Regions from separate parts of the Caulobacter sp. GW822-FHT07D08 genome, predicted to be linked through region 1. Evidence: predicted binding sites of a transcription regulator. Region 1 holds the regulator's gene; the other holds the start of a gene.
The links. Region 1 encodes LexA, which represses DNA repair genes until DNA is damaged. Its sites were predicted from a motif close to ATGTTCNCNANNTGTTCT; they were not measured.
Positions count from the first base shown of each region.

Region 2: recA (recombinase RecA) is a predicted target of LexA. The motif match lies at 1,438-1,455, and genes of this name have one in related genera.

Region 1 is NZ_JBXAKU010000004.1:114,953-121,295, forward strand. Features, by position in the region: gene AC1RJ9_RS09360 (ComEC/Rec2 family competence protein) at 1-133, shown strand, start outside; gene AC1RJ9_RS09365 (isocitrate lyase/PEP mutase family protein) at 175-930, shown strand; gene lexA (transcriptional repressor LexA) at 1,003-1,707, opposite strand; gene AC1RJ9_RS09375 (class I SAM-dependent methyltransferase) at 1,879-2,670, opposite strand; gene AC1RJ9_RS09380 (lysophospholipid acyltransferase family protein) at 2,748-3,314, opposite strand; gene trpC (indole-3-glycerol phosphate synthase TrpC) at 3,423-4,211, opposite strand; gene trpD (anthranilate phosphoribosyltransferase) at 4,208-5,233, opposite strand; gene AC1RJ9_RS09395 (anthranilate synthase component II) at 5,244-5,840, opposite strand; gene AC1RJ9_RS09400 (hypothetical protein) at 5,957-6,166, shown strand; gene trpE (anthranilate synthase component I) at 6,195-6,343, opposite strand, start outside.
Region 2 is NZ_JBXAKU010000001.1:505,724-512,066, reverse strand. Features, by position in the region: gene recA (recombinase RecA) at 263-1,333, opposite strand; gene AC1RJ9_RS02275 (EAL domain-containing protein) at 1,613-3,220, shown strand; gene AC1RJ9_RS02270 (DUF885 domain-containing protein) at 3,267-5,090, opposite strand; gene AC1RJ9_RS02265 (nuclear transport factor 2 family protein) at 5,194-5,571, opposite strand; gene AC1RJ9_RS02260 (GNAT family N-acetyltransferase) at 5,635-6,156, shown strand; gene AC1RJ9_RS02255 (autotransporter domain-containing protein) at 6,258-6,343, shown strand, end outside.

The DNA of each region.
Region 1 (6,343 bases):
CGGGGCCGCGGAGCTCTATCGTCGGCCCGATGGCTGGCGCATCGTCTGGGCTCAGCCCCTGCGTGGCGACCGGCCGTGGAGTCGTCCAGCGGGGAGCCGCCTGCTGACAGCCGATGTCACCAGCGCCCGCTAACCTTGTCGGAGCGCGGGACGCAATCCGCCGGAGGACCTGTCATGTCGAACCCTTTCGTCGCCCGCCGCGCCGCCTTCCGCGCCCTGCACGCCGACGGCTGCTTCGCCCTGCCCAATCCGTGGGATGTCGGCGGCGCCAGGCGTCTGGAAAAGCTAGGTTTCAAGGCGCTGGCCTCGACCAGCGCCGGCATGGCCTGGGCGATGGGCAAGGACGATGGCCAGATCACCCGCGATGAGGTCATCGATCACCTGCGCATGTTGTGCGCCGCCACCGACCTGCCGGTGAACGCCGACTTCGAGAACGGCTTCGCCGACACGCCCGAGGGCGTCGGCGAGAGCGTGACCCTGGCCATCGAGGCCGGCGTGGCGGGTCTGTCGATCGAGGACTGGTCGGGCTCGACGCTCTACGACCTGCCGGTCGCCGTCGAACGTCTGAAGGCCGCCCGCGCGGCGATCGACGCCTCGGGCCAGGACGTGATCCTGGTCGGTCGGACCGAGGGTTATCTGCGCGGAAACCGCGACCTCGCTCCGACCCTGGAGCGGCTCAAGGCTTACGCGGAGGCGGGGGCCGACTGTCTCTACGCGCCTGCGGTGACCGATCCGGAAGAGATCCGGGCGATCGTCCAGGCCGTGGCGCCCAGGCCGGTCAATGTGCTGTTCTGGGGGCCTGAGATGTCTGTCGAGAGCCTCGGCGCGCTGGGCGTGCGCCGGGTCAGCACGGGCGGCGCGCTGGCCGCGGCGGCCTGGGCCGGGTTCGACGCCGTCGCCAGGCGGCTGGCGGAGGAGGGGCGGCTCTAAGCGTCACCCGATACGAAAGGACCCCGATCCTCGGATGACGATCGGGGCCGAATTTCAAGCGCTCCGAAGCGCCTAGTGATACCGGCGGATCAGCCCCACCAGCTTGCCCTGCACCTCGACCTGGTCGGGACCGAAGATGCGGGTCTCGTACTTGGGGTTGGCGGCCTCCAGGGCGATCGAGCCGCCCTTCTTGCGCAGACGCTTGAGGGTGGCTTCCTCGCCGACCAGGGCGACGACGATCTCGCCCGAGGTGGCGGTGTCGCCTTTCTTGATGATCACGTAGTCGCCGTCGAGGATGCCGGCCTCGATCATCGAGTCGCCTTGCACCTCGAGAACATAGTGCTCGCCATTGCCCAACATGGATTCGGGCACCGGCAGACGTTCGCGCTCGTGCTGGATGGCGTCGATCGGCGTGCCAGCGGCGATCTTGCCCAGGATCGGCAGTTCGCGGCTGTCATTGGCCGGCGCGGCGGATACGGAGGCCGATGACGGCGCGCCGCCGCCTTCGAACACCTGCGGCCGGAAGGCGCCTCGCCCCTTGGGCGGGGCGGCCGTCGTGGCCTGCTGCGGCAGCTTCACCACTTCCAGCGCGCGGGCCCGGTGAGCGAGACGGCGAATGAAGCCGCGTTCTTCCAGGGCCGTGATGAGCCGGTGGATGCCCGACTTGGACGCCAGGTCCAGGGCCTCCTTCATCTCGTCGAAGGACGGGGAGACGCCGGTCTCCTTGATCCGCTCGTGGATGAACATCAGCAGTTCGTGCTGCTTGCGGGTGAGCATGTCGACCTCGGCTGGAACGCGGAACAAACCGCAAACCTCGCGAATGTTCTCTAGGCGTTCCGCCTCAAAGTCAAGTCGAGCGTTGCTGCTGGCCAAAAGTCCAGGAAATTCAAGGGTTAGAGCCTGAGGCTTCGGAAAAGGCGACCAGAATCAAAAGCTTAACGAAAGCTTTCAGGCGCGCTTGCGGGCGATGATGATGTCCTGGTCCTGCATCGGCTGACGGCGCCAGACGCCGAGGGCCTGGTTCAGGACGTCGAGGTTGAGCGCCTCGTACTGCGCCAGGATCGGCTCCAGGTCGTAGCCGATCACCGCCTCCGGCAAGTCCGGCGTCGCGGTCCAGCAGCCGTCCAGGGCATGGACGAAGTCGAAGGCGATCTCGCCGGCGCCGGTATTGGCGCGGGCCTCGTCGTCGATCAGGTACCAGGAGACGATGCTGGTCCCGCCAGGCTTCAGAACCCGGGCGATCTCGCGGGCGAACTGGGCCTGATCGGCGGCCAGCAGGTGGGTGAACACCGAGCCTAGCCAGACATAGTCGAAGCTGGCGTCCGGATAGGGGAAGACGAAGGCGCTGGCCGGTTGCGAGCCGCCCGGATTGTACCGGTCGCTGTGCATGTCGGCATGGGTGAATTCGAAGCGCGGGTCGCCGACGGCGATGTTGGCTTTGCACCAGTCGATGGCCTGGGCCATCACGTCGAAGCCGGCATAGCGGCCCGACTCATCCAGATAGTCGACCAGCGGCGCGGCGGCGCGGCCGATGCCGCATCCGACATCGAGGATGGCGTGGCGCGGCTGCAGGCCGGCGGCGACGAACAGTTCCTTGAACTGCTGGCCCACGCGGACGAAATCGGCGTCGGCGGCGCCGACCAGACTCCAGAGCTCCCGCGGGGCGGCGACGGAGTCGGACGGCGGCGGTGTTGGCGTTGGCGAGAGGGCGCGCCGCAGCTTGGAGAGAAGGGCCCGCATCCGATTCCTTTCAACGAAAGAGCGGCGCGGACCCTAGCGAGCGACCAGGCTTCAGCCAACCCGGCCGTTGATCCACCCTAGGGGATGGTCTTCAGTTCCGGGTGCTTGGGCGTGATGGGCGCATAGAATGCCGCCAGCGTCGCCAGGTCCTTCTCGTAGTCGCCGCTGGGGATCATCGCCGGACCCAGGCCCACCACCTTGCGCTTGTAGTCCATGAAGCCGGGCACCATCGGCACGCCAGCCTTCAGGGCGATGTTGTAGAAGCCTGTTTTCCAGCCGCCCGCCTTGCCGCGTGTGCCCTCGGGCGCGATCGTCAGCATGAATTCGTCGCGGCGGGCGAACTCGTCGGCCATGGCCTGGACCGTATCGCGTGACTGGGAGCGGTCGATCGGCACGCCGCCCAGGTCCTTCATCAGCGTCTTGAACGGCCAGCGGAACAGCGAGGCCTTGCCCATGAAGCTTAGCTTCAAGTTCAGGGCGTCAGCCGCGCCCAGGAAATAGACGAAGTCCCAGTTGCTGGTGTGCGGGGCGGCGATGATCACGAACTTGCGGGTCGTCGTCGGCGCCGAGCCTTCGATCGTCCAGCCCTCGCGCTTGAAAAAGGCGACGAGGGACCAATTCACCACGCGGGCGACCCAATGCATTCGCGCTTCCTCGCGTGGCGTCGCCGGCGTCGCGGCGCGGCGGCTTTCTTGTTGAGGCGACTGTGAGCGGACGAGGCCGAATACGCTAGATGGCGCGTACCCGATCCTTTAGCCGAGCAGAACGCGCGTGGCGGCCGTGACGTCGGCCTGACGCATCAGGCTTTCGCCGACCAGCATGGCCTTGGCCCCGGTCGCCTCCATCCGCACCACGTCGTCGTGGGTGAAGATGCCGCTTTCGGTGACCAGCAGGGCGTCCCTCGGCGCCTGCGCCGACAGCCGCTCGGTGACAGCCAGGTCGACGATGAAGCTTTTCAGGTCGCGGTTGTTGATCCCCACCAGGTCCGAGCCCAGGGCGCCGGCGCGGGCCATCTCGGCCTCGTCGTGGACCTCAACCAAGGCGTCCATGCCCAGACGCCTGGCCTCGGCCATCAGCTCGGCGGCCAGGACGTCGTCGATCATCGCCAGGATGACCAGGATGGCGTCGGCGCCGAGGGCGCGGCTCTCGGACACCTGCCAGGGATCCACCAGGAAATCCTTGCGGATGCAGGGCAGGGCGGTCGCCGCCCGGGCGTCGATCAGATAGGCGTCGGCGCCCTGGAAGCTGGGACCGTCGGTCAGCACGGAGAGACAGGCCGCGCCGCCGGCCTCGTAGTTGCGGGCCAGGGCGGGCGGATCGAAGTCGGCGCGGATCAGGCCCTTGGACGGCGAGGCCTTCTTGATCTCGGCGATCAGCGACAGCTTGCCGGGCGCGTGGCCCTGAGCGAGCGCCCGCTTGAAGCCGCGCGGCGACGAGGCGTTGCGGGCCGCGGAGTCCAGGGCGGCCTGGGTGCGACGGCGTTTGCGGTCGGTGACCTCGTCGCGCTTGTAGGCGGCGATCTTGGCGAGGATGTCGGTCATGCGGCGGCTTCCGTGTTCGTTGCGGCCACCAGGCCGGCGAGGGCCGCCTTGGCGCGGCCTTCGTCGATGACGTTGGCGGCCAGTGCGATGCCCTCGACCAGGGTCTCGACCTTGTCGGCGACCAGGAAGGCGGCGGCGGCGTTCAGCAGCACGATATCGCGATAGGGCCCCTTCTCGCCGTCGAGCAGGCGGGTGAGCGCGGCGGCGTTGAACGCGGGATCACCGCCGGTGATGTCCGACAGCGAGGCGCGCGGAAGGCCGACGGCCTCGGGCGTGATCTTGAAGAGATGGATACGGCCGTCGCGCCATTCGGCGACCTCGGTCTCGCCCGTGGTGGTCAACTCGTCCATGCCCGCGCCATGCACCGACCAGGCGCGCTCGGCGCCCAGCGCGCCCAGGGCCTTGGCGATCGGCTCGACGAAGCGCGGCGCCGAGACGCCGACCACCTGCCGCTTGGCGCCGGCCGGATTGGTCAGCGGGCCCAGCAGGTTGAAGATGGTGCGAAAGCCCAGCTGCTGGCGGATCGGCGAGACATGCTTCATCGCCCCGTGATGGGCCTGGGCGAACAGAAAGCAGATGCCGGCCTCGTCCAGGGCGCGCCGCTGCTGCTCGCGCGTGGCGTCGATATTGACGCCCAGGGCGGTCAGGACGTCGGCCGTGCCGGACTTGGAGGTGATGGCGCGGTTGCCGTGCTTGGCGACCTTGAGGCCTCCGCCAGCGGCCACGAAGCCGACGGCGGTGGAGATGTTCAGGGTGTGCAGGCCGTCGCCGCCGGTGCCGCAGACATCGATGACGTCGTAGGGATGCTCCAGCTGGACGGCCGCGCGGCGCATGGCGCGGGCGCTGGCGGCGATCTCGCCCACGGTCTCGCCGCGCAGGCGCATGGCGGTGACGGCGGCGGCGACCTGGGCCGGCGTCGGCTCGCCGCGCAGGCAAGCGGCGAAGAACACCTCGGCGTCCTCCTCGCCTAGGGTCTGGCCGTCGGCCAGCTTGGCCAACAGCGGCTTGAATGCGTCGGACATGCTGACCGTCCTAGACCCAGACCGCCGCGTCGCGCTTGACGCCCGCCAGGTCCATGAAATTGGCCAGCATTTGGTGACCGCCCTCGGTGGCGATCGATTCCGGGTGGAATTGGACGCCGAACACCGGACGGGTCTTGTGCTGTACGCCCATGATCTCGCCATCGTCGGTCCACGCCGTGACCTCCAGCTCGGGCGGCAAGTCCTCTTTGCGGACGGCCAGGCTGTGATACCGGGTGGCGGTGAAGGGGTTGGGCAGGCCCTTGAAGATGCCCTTGTCGTCGTGGCGGACCTTGCTGACCTTGCCGTGCATCACCTGTTTGGCGCGGATCACCTCGCCGCCATAGGCCTGGCCGATGGCCTGGTGGCCGAGGCAAACGCCCAGGATCGGCAGGTCGGCCGGCGCGGCGCGCAGCAGCGGCAGGCAGATGCCGGCCTGGTCCGGGGCCTTGGGGCCGGGCGACAGCAGCACCGCGTCGGGCTTCAGGCCCAGGGCCTCCTGCACCGTCAGCGCATCGTTGCGGTAGACGACCGTCTCGGCGCCCAGCTCGTTCAGATAGTGGACGAGATTGTAGGTGAAGCTGTCGTAGTTATCGATGACGAGGATCATGACGCCGCCTTTCGGAGGTCGGTTCTAGCGCGGGCGGAGCCGATGTGTAGCGGCAATTTCGCGCGCGGCTTTCAGTTACGGTTACAGCGGTTGCGGTCTTCAAGCATCATATGGCGATGGACCCGCGTGATTCCGCTCTGGACCCTGTCGCCGTCGCCTATGTCCGCGCGTTGCTGCGGCGGAAGACCCGTATCCAGAAGATGGGGCCGGTTCTGGCCGCCGCGGCTTTCGCCGCGATCTGCGCGCTGGCCTTCGCCACGGTGATGGTGCTGGCGCCGCCGGCGGTCACTCAGCATCTCCCGGACGACCGGCTCGGCGGTCCCTAGTCCAAAGGGAAGAAGTCAGCCCTAAGGCTCAGCTGAATCGCCAGGCTTCCTCGGCCGCGCGCTTGAGGGCGCGGGACTTGTGCAGGGTCTCGTCATACTCGGCGTCCGGGTCGCTGTCGGCGACGATGCCGCCGCCGGCCTGGACATACATCATGCCGTCCTTGACCAGCGCCGTGC
Region 2 (6,343 bases), on a different contig from region 1:
GCGCGCTGCATAGCGCGGTTTTTGGCGAAGGGGAAACCGACTCGGCAGATGGGGGCTCGGGACGGAGCGGAAAAGGGCGGGTTGGGCGCGCCGATGCTCCCCCGCGATGCGGGGGAGCATCCTCGTCCGACGAACGAAAAAGGCCGCCTGGCATGGGGTCCAGGCGGCCTGCGATCGCGGCCCTCGCGGCGGTCCGGCCGCGGGCGTGTTGAAGGCGGGGACGCCCGGGGTCGGGCGAGGGCCGCGAAACCTCGCGAGGAGACTATTCCTCCTCGCCGTCCTCCGGGCCGCCGACCAGAAGCTCTTCCTCGATCTTCTGCGACGACTTGCGAACCGCGGCCTCGATGGAGGCGGCGACGTCGGGATTGGTCTTCAGGAACTCGCGGACATTGTCGCGGCCCTGGCCGATGCGCTGGCTGCCGTACGAGAACCACGAGCCGGCCTTGTCGATGATCCCGGCCTTGACGCCCAGGTCGATGACTTCGCCCAGCTTGGAGATGCCCTCGCCGTACATGATGTCGAACTCGACCTCGCGGAACGGCGGGGCGACCTTGTTCTTGACCACCTTCACACGAACGTTGTTGCCGATGATCTCGTCACGCACCTTCACCGATCCGGTGCGGCGGATATCCAGGCGCACCGAGGCGTAGAACTTCAGCGCGTTGCCGCCCGTGGTCGTTTCCGGGCTGCCGTACATCACGCCGATCTTGTGACGGATCTGGTTGATGAAGATGACGATGGTGTTGGCCTTGTTGATCGAGGCGGTCAGCTTGCGCAGCGCCTGGCTCATCAGACGGGCCTGCAGGCCCGGCAGGCTGTCGCCCATCTCGCCTTCGATTTCAGCCTTCGGCGTCAGGGCCGCGACCGAGTCGATCACGACGATGTCTACGGCGCCCGAACGCACCAGGGTGTCGGTGATCTCCAGGGCCTGTTCGCCGTTGTCAGGCTGCGAGACCAGCAGATTGTCCAGATTGACGCCCAGCTTGAACGCATAGCCCGGATCCAGGGCGTGCTCGGCGTCGACGAAGGCGGCGGTGCCGCCGGCCTTCTGGACCTCGGCCACCACGTGCAGGGCCAGGGTCGTCTTACCCGAGCTTTCAGGGCCATAGATCTCGATGATCCGCCCCTTGGGCAGGCCGCCGATGCCAAGCGCGATGTCGAGGCCCAGCGAGCCCGTCGACACCGACTCCATCTCGACCTTGCCCTTTTCGCCCAGCTTCATCACCGAGCCCTTGCCGAACGCGCGGTCGATCTGGGCGAGAGCCGCCTCTAGCGCGCGTTGCTTGTCGCCTTCTTCTTTGCCCACGAGTTTCAAAGCCGCCTGACTAGCCATTGTTGTCCGCCCTCTATCCCATGATTCCGGTCGCCCGATCGGCGCTTCCCGCGCCGCGTCCCAACGACCTGTGGAACATGATCAAGTCGTACGCCCTTTGTTCCACGTTCGCAAGATGTTCCCCTCCATAGAAACGACCGTTTCTGTCGTAGGTCATAATGTCGCACCAGCGATAACCGGATATGAGGTCGCCCGTCCCGGCCCGAAACGGCTCTTTAAGTCCCGTCATGCCAGCTTCGCCGCTTCTTGGGGGCCCGGTTTTCTGGGGGGACTACCGACTTGTCTATCGATCCGCGTCGCCTTCTGGGCCTGGCGTTCGCCAGCGCCGATCTCCTCGTCGAACTGCAAAACGGCCGCGTGCGCCTGGTGCTGGGCGCCGCGCAGAAGGTCATGGGCCAAAGCGAGGCGGGGCTGACCGGCAAGGTGTGGCCGCACCTGTTCCACCCCGATGACCAGCCGTTGATGGACGCCATGCTGAACTGCGCCGACGACGGCGTGCGCCGTGGTCCGGTGGTGCTGCGCCTCGGTGGCCCCGGAAATCGCCACGTCCGCGTGATCCTGCGCGCCCTGCCCGAGAACGACGGCCGGGTCTCGCTGGCCGTCACCGCCGCCCAGTCGGCCGGTCCGCCGCTGACGGCCGGTACGCTGCATCCCCGCGAGTCGTTCGACGACATCGCCAAGGGTCTGTTCGAGGCCGCCCGCGTCACCGGCCTGGAGCTGGAACTGGCCATGGTCGAGTTCGCCGGCCTGGAGACGATGCGTGACGGCCTGCCGCCCGGTGAGGCGGTCGCCCTCGACATGCGCGTGGCCAGCGCCGTGCGCGCCGAGTCACACGGCGGTTCGGCCGCCACCCAGCTGTCGCCCGATCGTTTCGCCCTGCTGCGCACCCGCGACGACCGTCCGGACAACATGATCAAGCGCCTGACCCGCATGGTCAGCGCCGAGGCCCGCGCCCACATCGTGCCGCTGGAGGCCGGCGGCAGCTCGGCCCGCGCGCTTCGCGCGCTTCGCTACGCCCTCGACGACTTCCTGCGCGAGGGCCTGAAGGACATGCCGCCGATGACGCTGTCGGAGGCGATGAACCGGTCCGTGAAGCGCACCCTGGCCCGCGCCGGCGCCCTGGGCGTGGCTGTCAGCCAGCGCCGCTTCAACCTCGCCTACCAGCCGGTCGTGTCGCTGATGACCGGTCAGGCGCACCATCACGAGGTGCTGGTGCGCTTCGAGGACGGCGGCAGCCCGTTCGCCCTGATCCGCATGGCCGAGGAATTCGACCTGATCGAGGAGCTGGACCATGCCATCGTCGAACAGGCGGTGAAGAAGCTGTCCAACGACCAGGACCGGAAGCTGAAGCTGGCGGTGAACGTCTCGGGACGAACGATCGTCAACGAGACCTTCGTCGACCACGTCGGCCGCCTGCTGTCCAAGCACGACGAAGCCAAGGGCCGGCTGATCTTCGAGGTCACGGAGACGGCCGCGATCGACGACCTGCCGCGCGCCAACCGCCATATCCAAAGCCTGCGCAGCCTGGGCTCGATGGTCTGCCTGGACGACTTCGGCGCGGGCTCGTCGTCGTTCGCCTATCTGCAGCAGCTGTCGCTCGACATCGTCAAGATCGACGGCCGCTATGTCCGCGAGTTGGCCGACAATGGGCGCGATGGCGCCCTGGTGCGTCGTCTGGTCGAGCTGTGCCAGGATCTGAAGATCCGCACCGTGGCCGAGATGGTCGAGACGGTGGAGGTGGCCGATATCGTCCGCGCGGCCGGCGTCGACTTCGCCCAGGGCTGGCTCTATGGCAAGCCAGCCGACAAGCCGAGCCCGCCCTTGCGCCCCACCCCCGCGGTCGCCGCGGTGGCCCGCCGGACAGGAGCGTCGGAGAGCTGGGGGTAGACCATAACCCTCCTCCCCCGCCTGGGGGAGGAGATTTCCAGCTAGCTCAGGCCTTGCCGCCCTTGCTGACGATGTAGTCGTCGATCACGCGTTCCAGCGTGGTCAGCGGGGTCATGCCCGAGAGCAGGCCCGCGTCGTGGAACTCGCGGATGTCGAACTTCTTGCCGAGCGCCTTCTGGGCCTTGGCCCGGGCCCGCAGCCAGACGATCTTGCCGATCATGTAGCTGCAGGCCTGACCCGGCCACACGACGTAGCGTTCGATCTCGGTGATCGCGCCGCTCTCCTCGTCGCCCATGGTCTCGGCCATGTACTTCACGGCCTGCTCGCGGCTCCACTTCTTGTAGTGCATGCCGGTGTCGACCACGAGGCGGACGGCGCGGAACAGGGCGTCGTGCAGCATGCCGATGTGACCGCGCGGATCGGTTTTGTAGATGCCCATCTCGACGGCCAACTGCTCGGAATAGAGCGCCCAGCCCTCGGTGTAGCCCGAGAAGCCGATGATCTTGCGGATCATGGGCAGGCCCTTGGCCTCGTTCGAGATCGACAGCTGCAGGTGGTGGCCCGGGACGCCCTCGTGCACCGTCAGGGTGGTCAGGGTGTACTTGGCCTGTTCCTTGGTGTCGCGCAGGTTGATCCAGTAGATGCCTGGACGCTTGCCGTCGAGCGAGGGCGAGTTGTAGTAGCCGCCCGGCGCGCCGGCCTCGATGGCCTTGGGCACGCGGCGGATCTCCAGCGGCGCCTTGGGCAGGGCGCCGAAATAGGCTGGCAGCTGCTTCTGGATCCAGGCGGCCTTTTCGTTCAGGTCCTTGATCAGCTGTTCCTTGGCCGCGTCGGTGTTCGGATAGATGTCCTCGCCCAGCTTGGCCAGGCGCTCGCCGACCGTGCCCTTGGTCATGCCGATGCTCTTGAAGAGCTTGTCGGCCTCGACGTTGATCGACTTCACCAGGTCCAGGCCCAGCTGGTGGATCTCGTCCGGCTTCAGGTCCGAGGTCGTGTAGTTCTTCAGCGACACGGCGTAGTAGTCGCCGCCGTCCTTCAGGCGCCACACGCCGGCGTCGTGGGTGGCCTTGCCACGGACGCTCTCCAGCAGGGCGATCTGACGCTTCAGGGCCGGCAGGACCGAGCCTTCGTAGATCCGCGAGGCCTCGGCGGCCCAGTCGCCCGCGATCTTCTTGTCTTTCGTCCGGCGCGCGATCGACTTGACCAGCGGCGCGTCGGCCGTCGGGGTGTCGGCGAAGGCCTTCATCTGGACCAGGGTCTTGTCGATGATGAAGTCCGGCGGGATCACGCCGTCGGCGAAGTCCTGCTTCGCGATCGCGCTTTCCTGATCCATCAGGCGGGCGAAGCCCTCCATGCGCGACAGATAGGCGTCGGCGTCGGCCTTGGTCTCGATGCTGTGCTGGGTGTCGAGGAAGTCCGGCATCTGCTGGTAGCTGCCGGTCAGTTGGCTGAGCACGTAGGGCGCGCCCGAACCGCCGCCGCCGTAGGTGAACTTCTTGTTGCCCTCGTCCTGCACCGCCAGCACGAACTCGACGGTGTCGTAGTTGGCGGCGTCCATGCCCTTCAGAGCGCGGCGGTCGATGCCGCGCAGGGCGGCCAGTTGCTGGGAGGTCTGGGCCGCGCCCGACTTGATGGCGGCGAACGAGCGGTCGCTGAGCAGCCCCTTGGTCCAGGCCAGGTCACCGCTGTCCAGGCCCAGGCCGGTCGCCGTCTCGGGCGACTGGCGCAGCTGCTTGGCCATGATCTCGTCGAACAGGGCGTTAAGCTTGGCGACCTCGCCTTCGCGCGCGAAGGCCATGGACGGCGCGCCGCCGGTGGCGGCGAAGCCGGCCGCTGCGGTGGCGAACATCATTTGACGACGGTTGAGCAAGGCTTTTCCTCCCCGGGCCCCTAATTGAGGGCGAAGGCGTAAGCCCCCGCCCGGCTTTGGCGAAATTAATTCCGCGTCATGCGGGCGATTACAATCACCAAGCTCACACCAGCGTCACGAACAGTTCGTTCTCGATCACCCACTGGCCGGTGACCTTCTTCCAGGTGGCCAGGTAGGTCCCCGACTGCTCGGGAGCGTCCTTCCATTGGCCGACCCAGCGACCGCGCTCGGCGGCGCGGGTCCCCTCGGCGTTCAGGCTGATCTCTTCCGTCGTGCGGACGTAGGCCCCGAAGCCCTTCTCGGCGAACTGGCTGGCGAAGGCGGCCAGCACGTCCTCGGCCCCCAGCAGCAGCGAGCCGTCGCCCGCGATCAGGGTGACGCGCGGATCGAAGAACGGCCGCAGGCGCGCGGCGTCCTTGGCGGCGATCAGCTTGTTGGTCAGCTTGCGGCGGGCGGCGATGGCGTCTTCCGGCGTGGTCATGGTCTTCCCTACTCTGCGCGCCGGTGTAGCTTGCTCATTGTTCGACGCAAACTCAGAGCCGCGATGCCCGCACCGACCCTGACCACCGCCCGCCTGACCCTGGCGCCCCCGACACTCAGCGACTTCGAGGACAGCCGCGACATGTGGGCCGATCCGGTGGTGGTCCGCCACGTCGGCGCGCGTCCGTTCACCGACGAGGAGACCTGGACGCGGCTGATGCGGGCCCGGGGCCTGTGGGAGGTGCTGGGCTTCGGCTACTGGGCGGTGCGCGAGACCTCGACCGGCCGCTATGTCGGCGAGGTCGGCTTCGCCGACCTGCGCCGCGATATCCAGCCCAGCCTGTACGGCCTGCCGGAGATGGGCTGGGTGCTGTCGGCCTGGTCGCACGGTCAGGGCTTCGGTGCGGAGGCGGTCCGCGCGGGCCTGGCCTGGATCGACGAGACCCTTGCCCCGCCGGTCGTGCCTTGCATCATCGACCCCGAAAACGCCGCCTCCCTGGCCCTTGCCGCCAAGGTCGGCTTCACGCTGAAGACCCACACGACGTTCAGGGGCTCGCCGATCGTGGTGCTGGAGCGGCGCCGGTAACGCTTGTACAGTTTTTACGAAACTTCAGCTTGATCCGGGCCGTCGCGCCCCATAGGTTCCGCGGCGTCGCGGGGGCGCGATCGCTTACGGAGTCCAAGTAAGTGTTGAGTTCTGCTCACCGGGCTGGCGCGCTCACGCCGGCCACGGGCCGATTCCGCGCGTCGACCGCGCTCTCGGCCATCCTCGC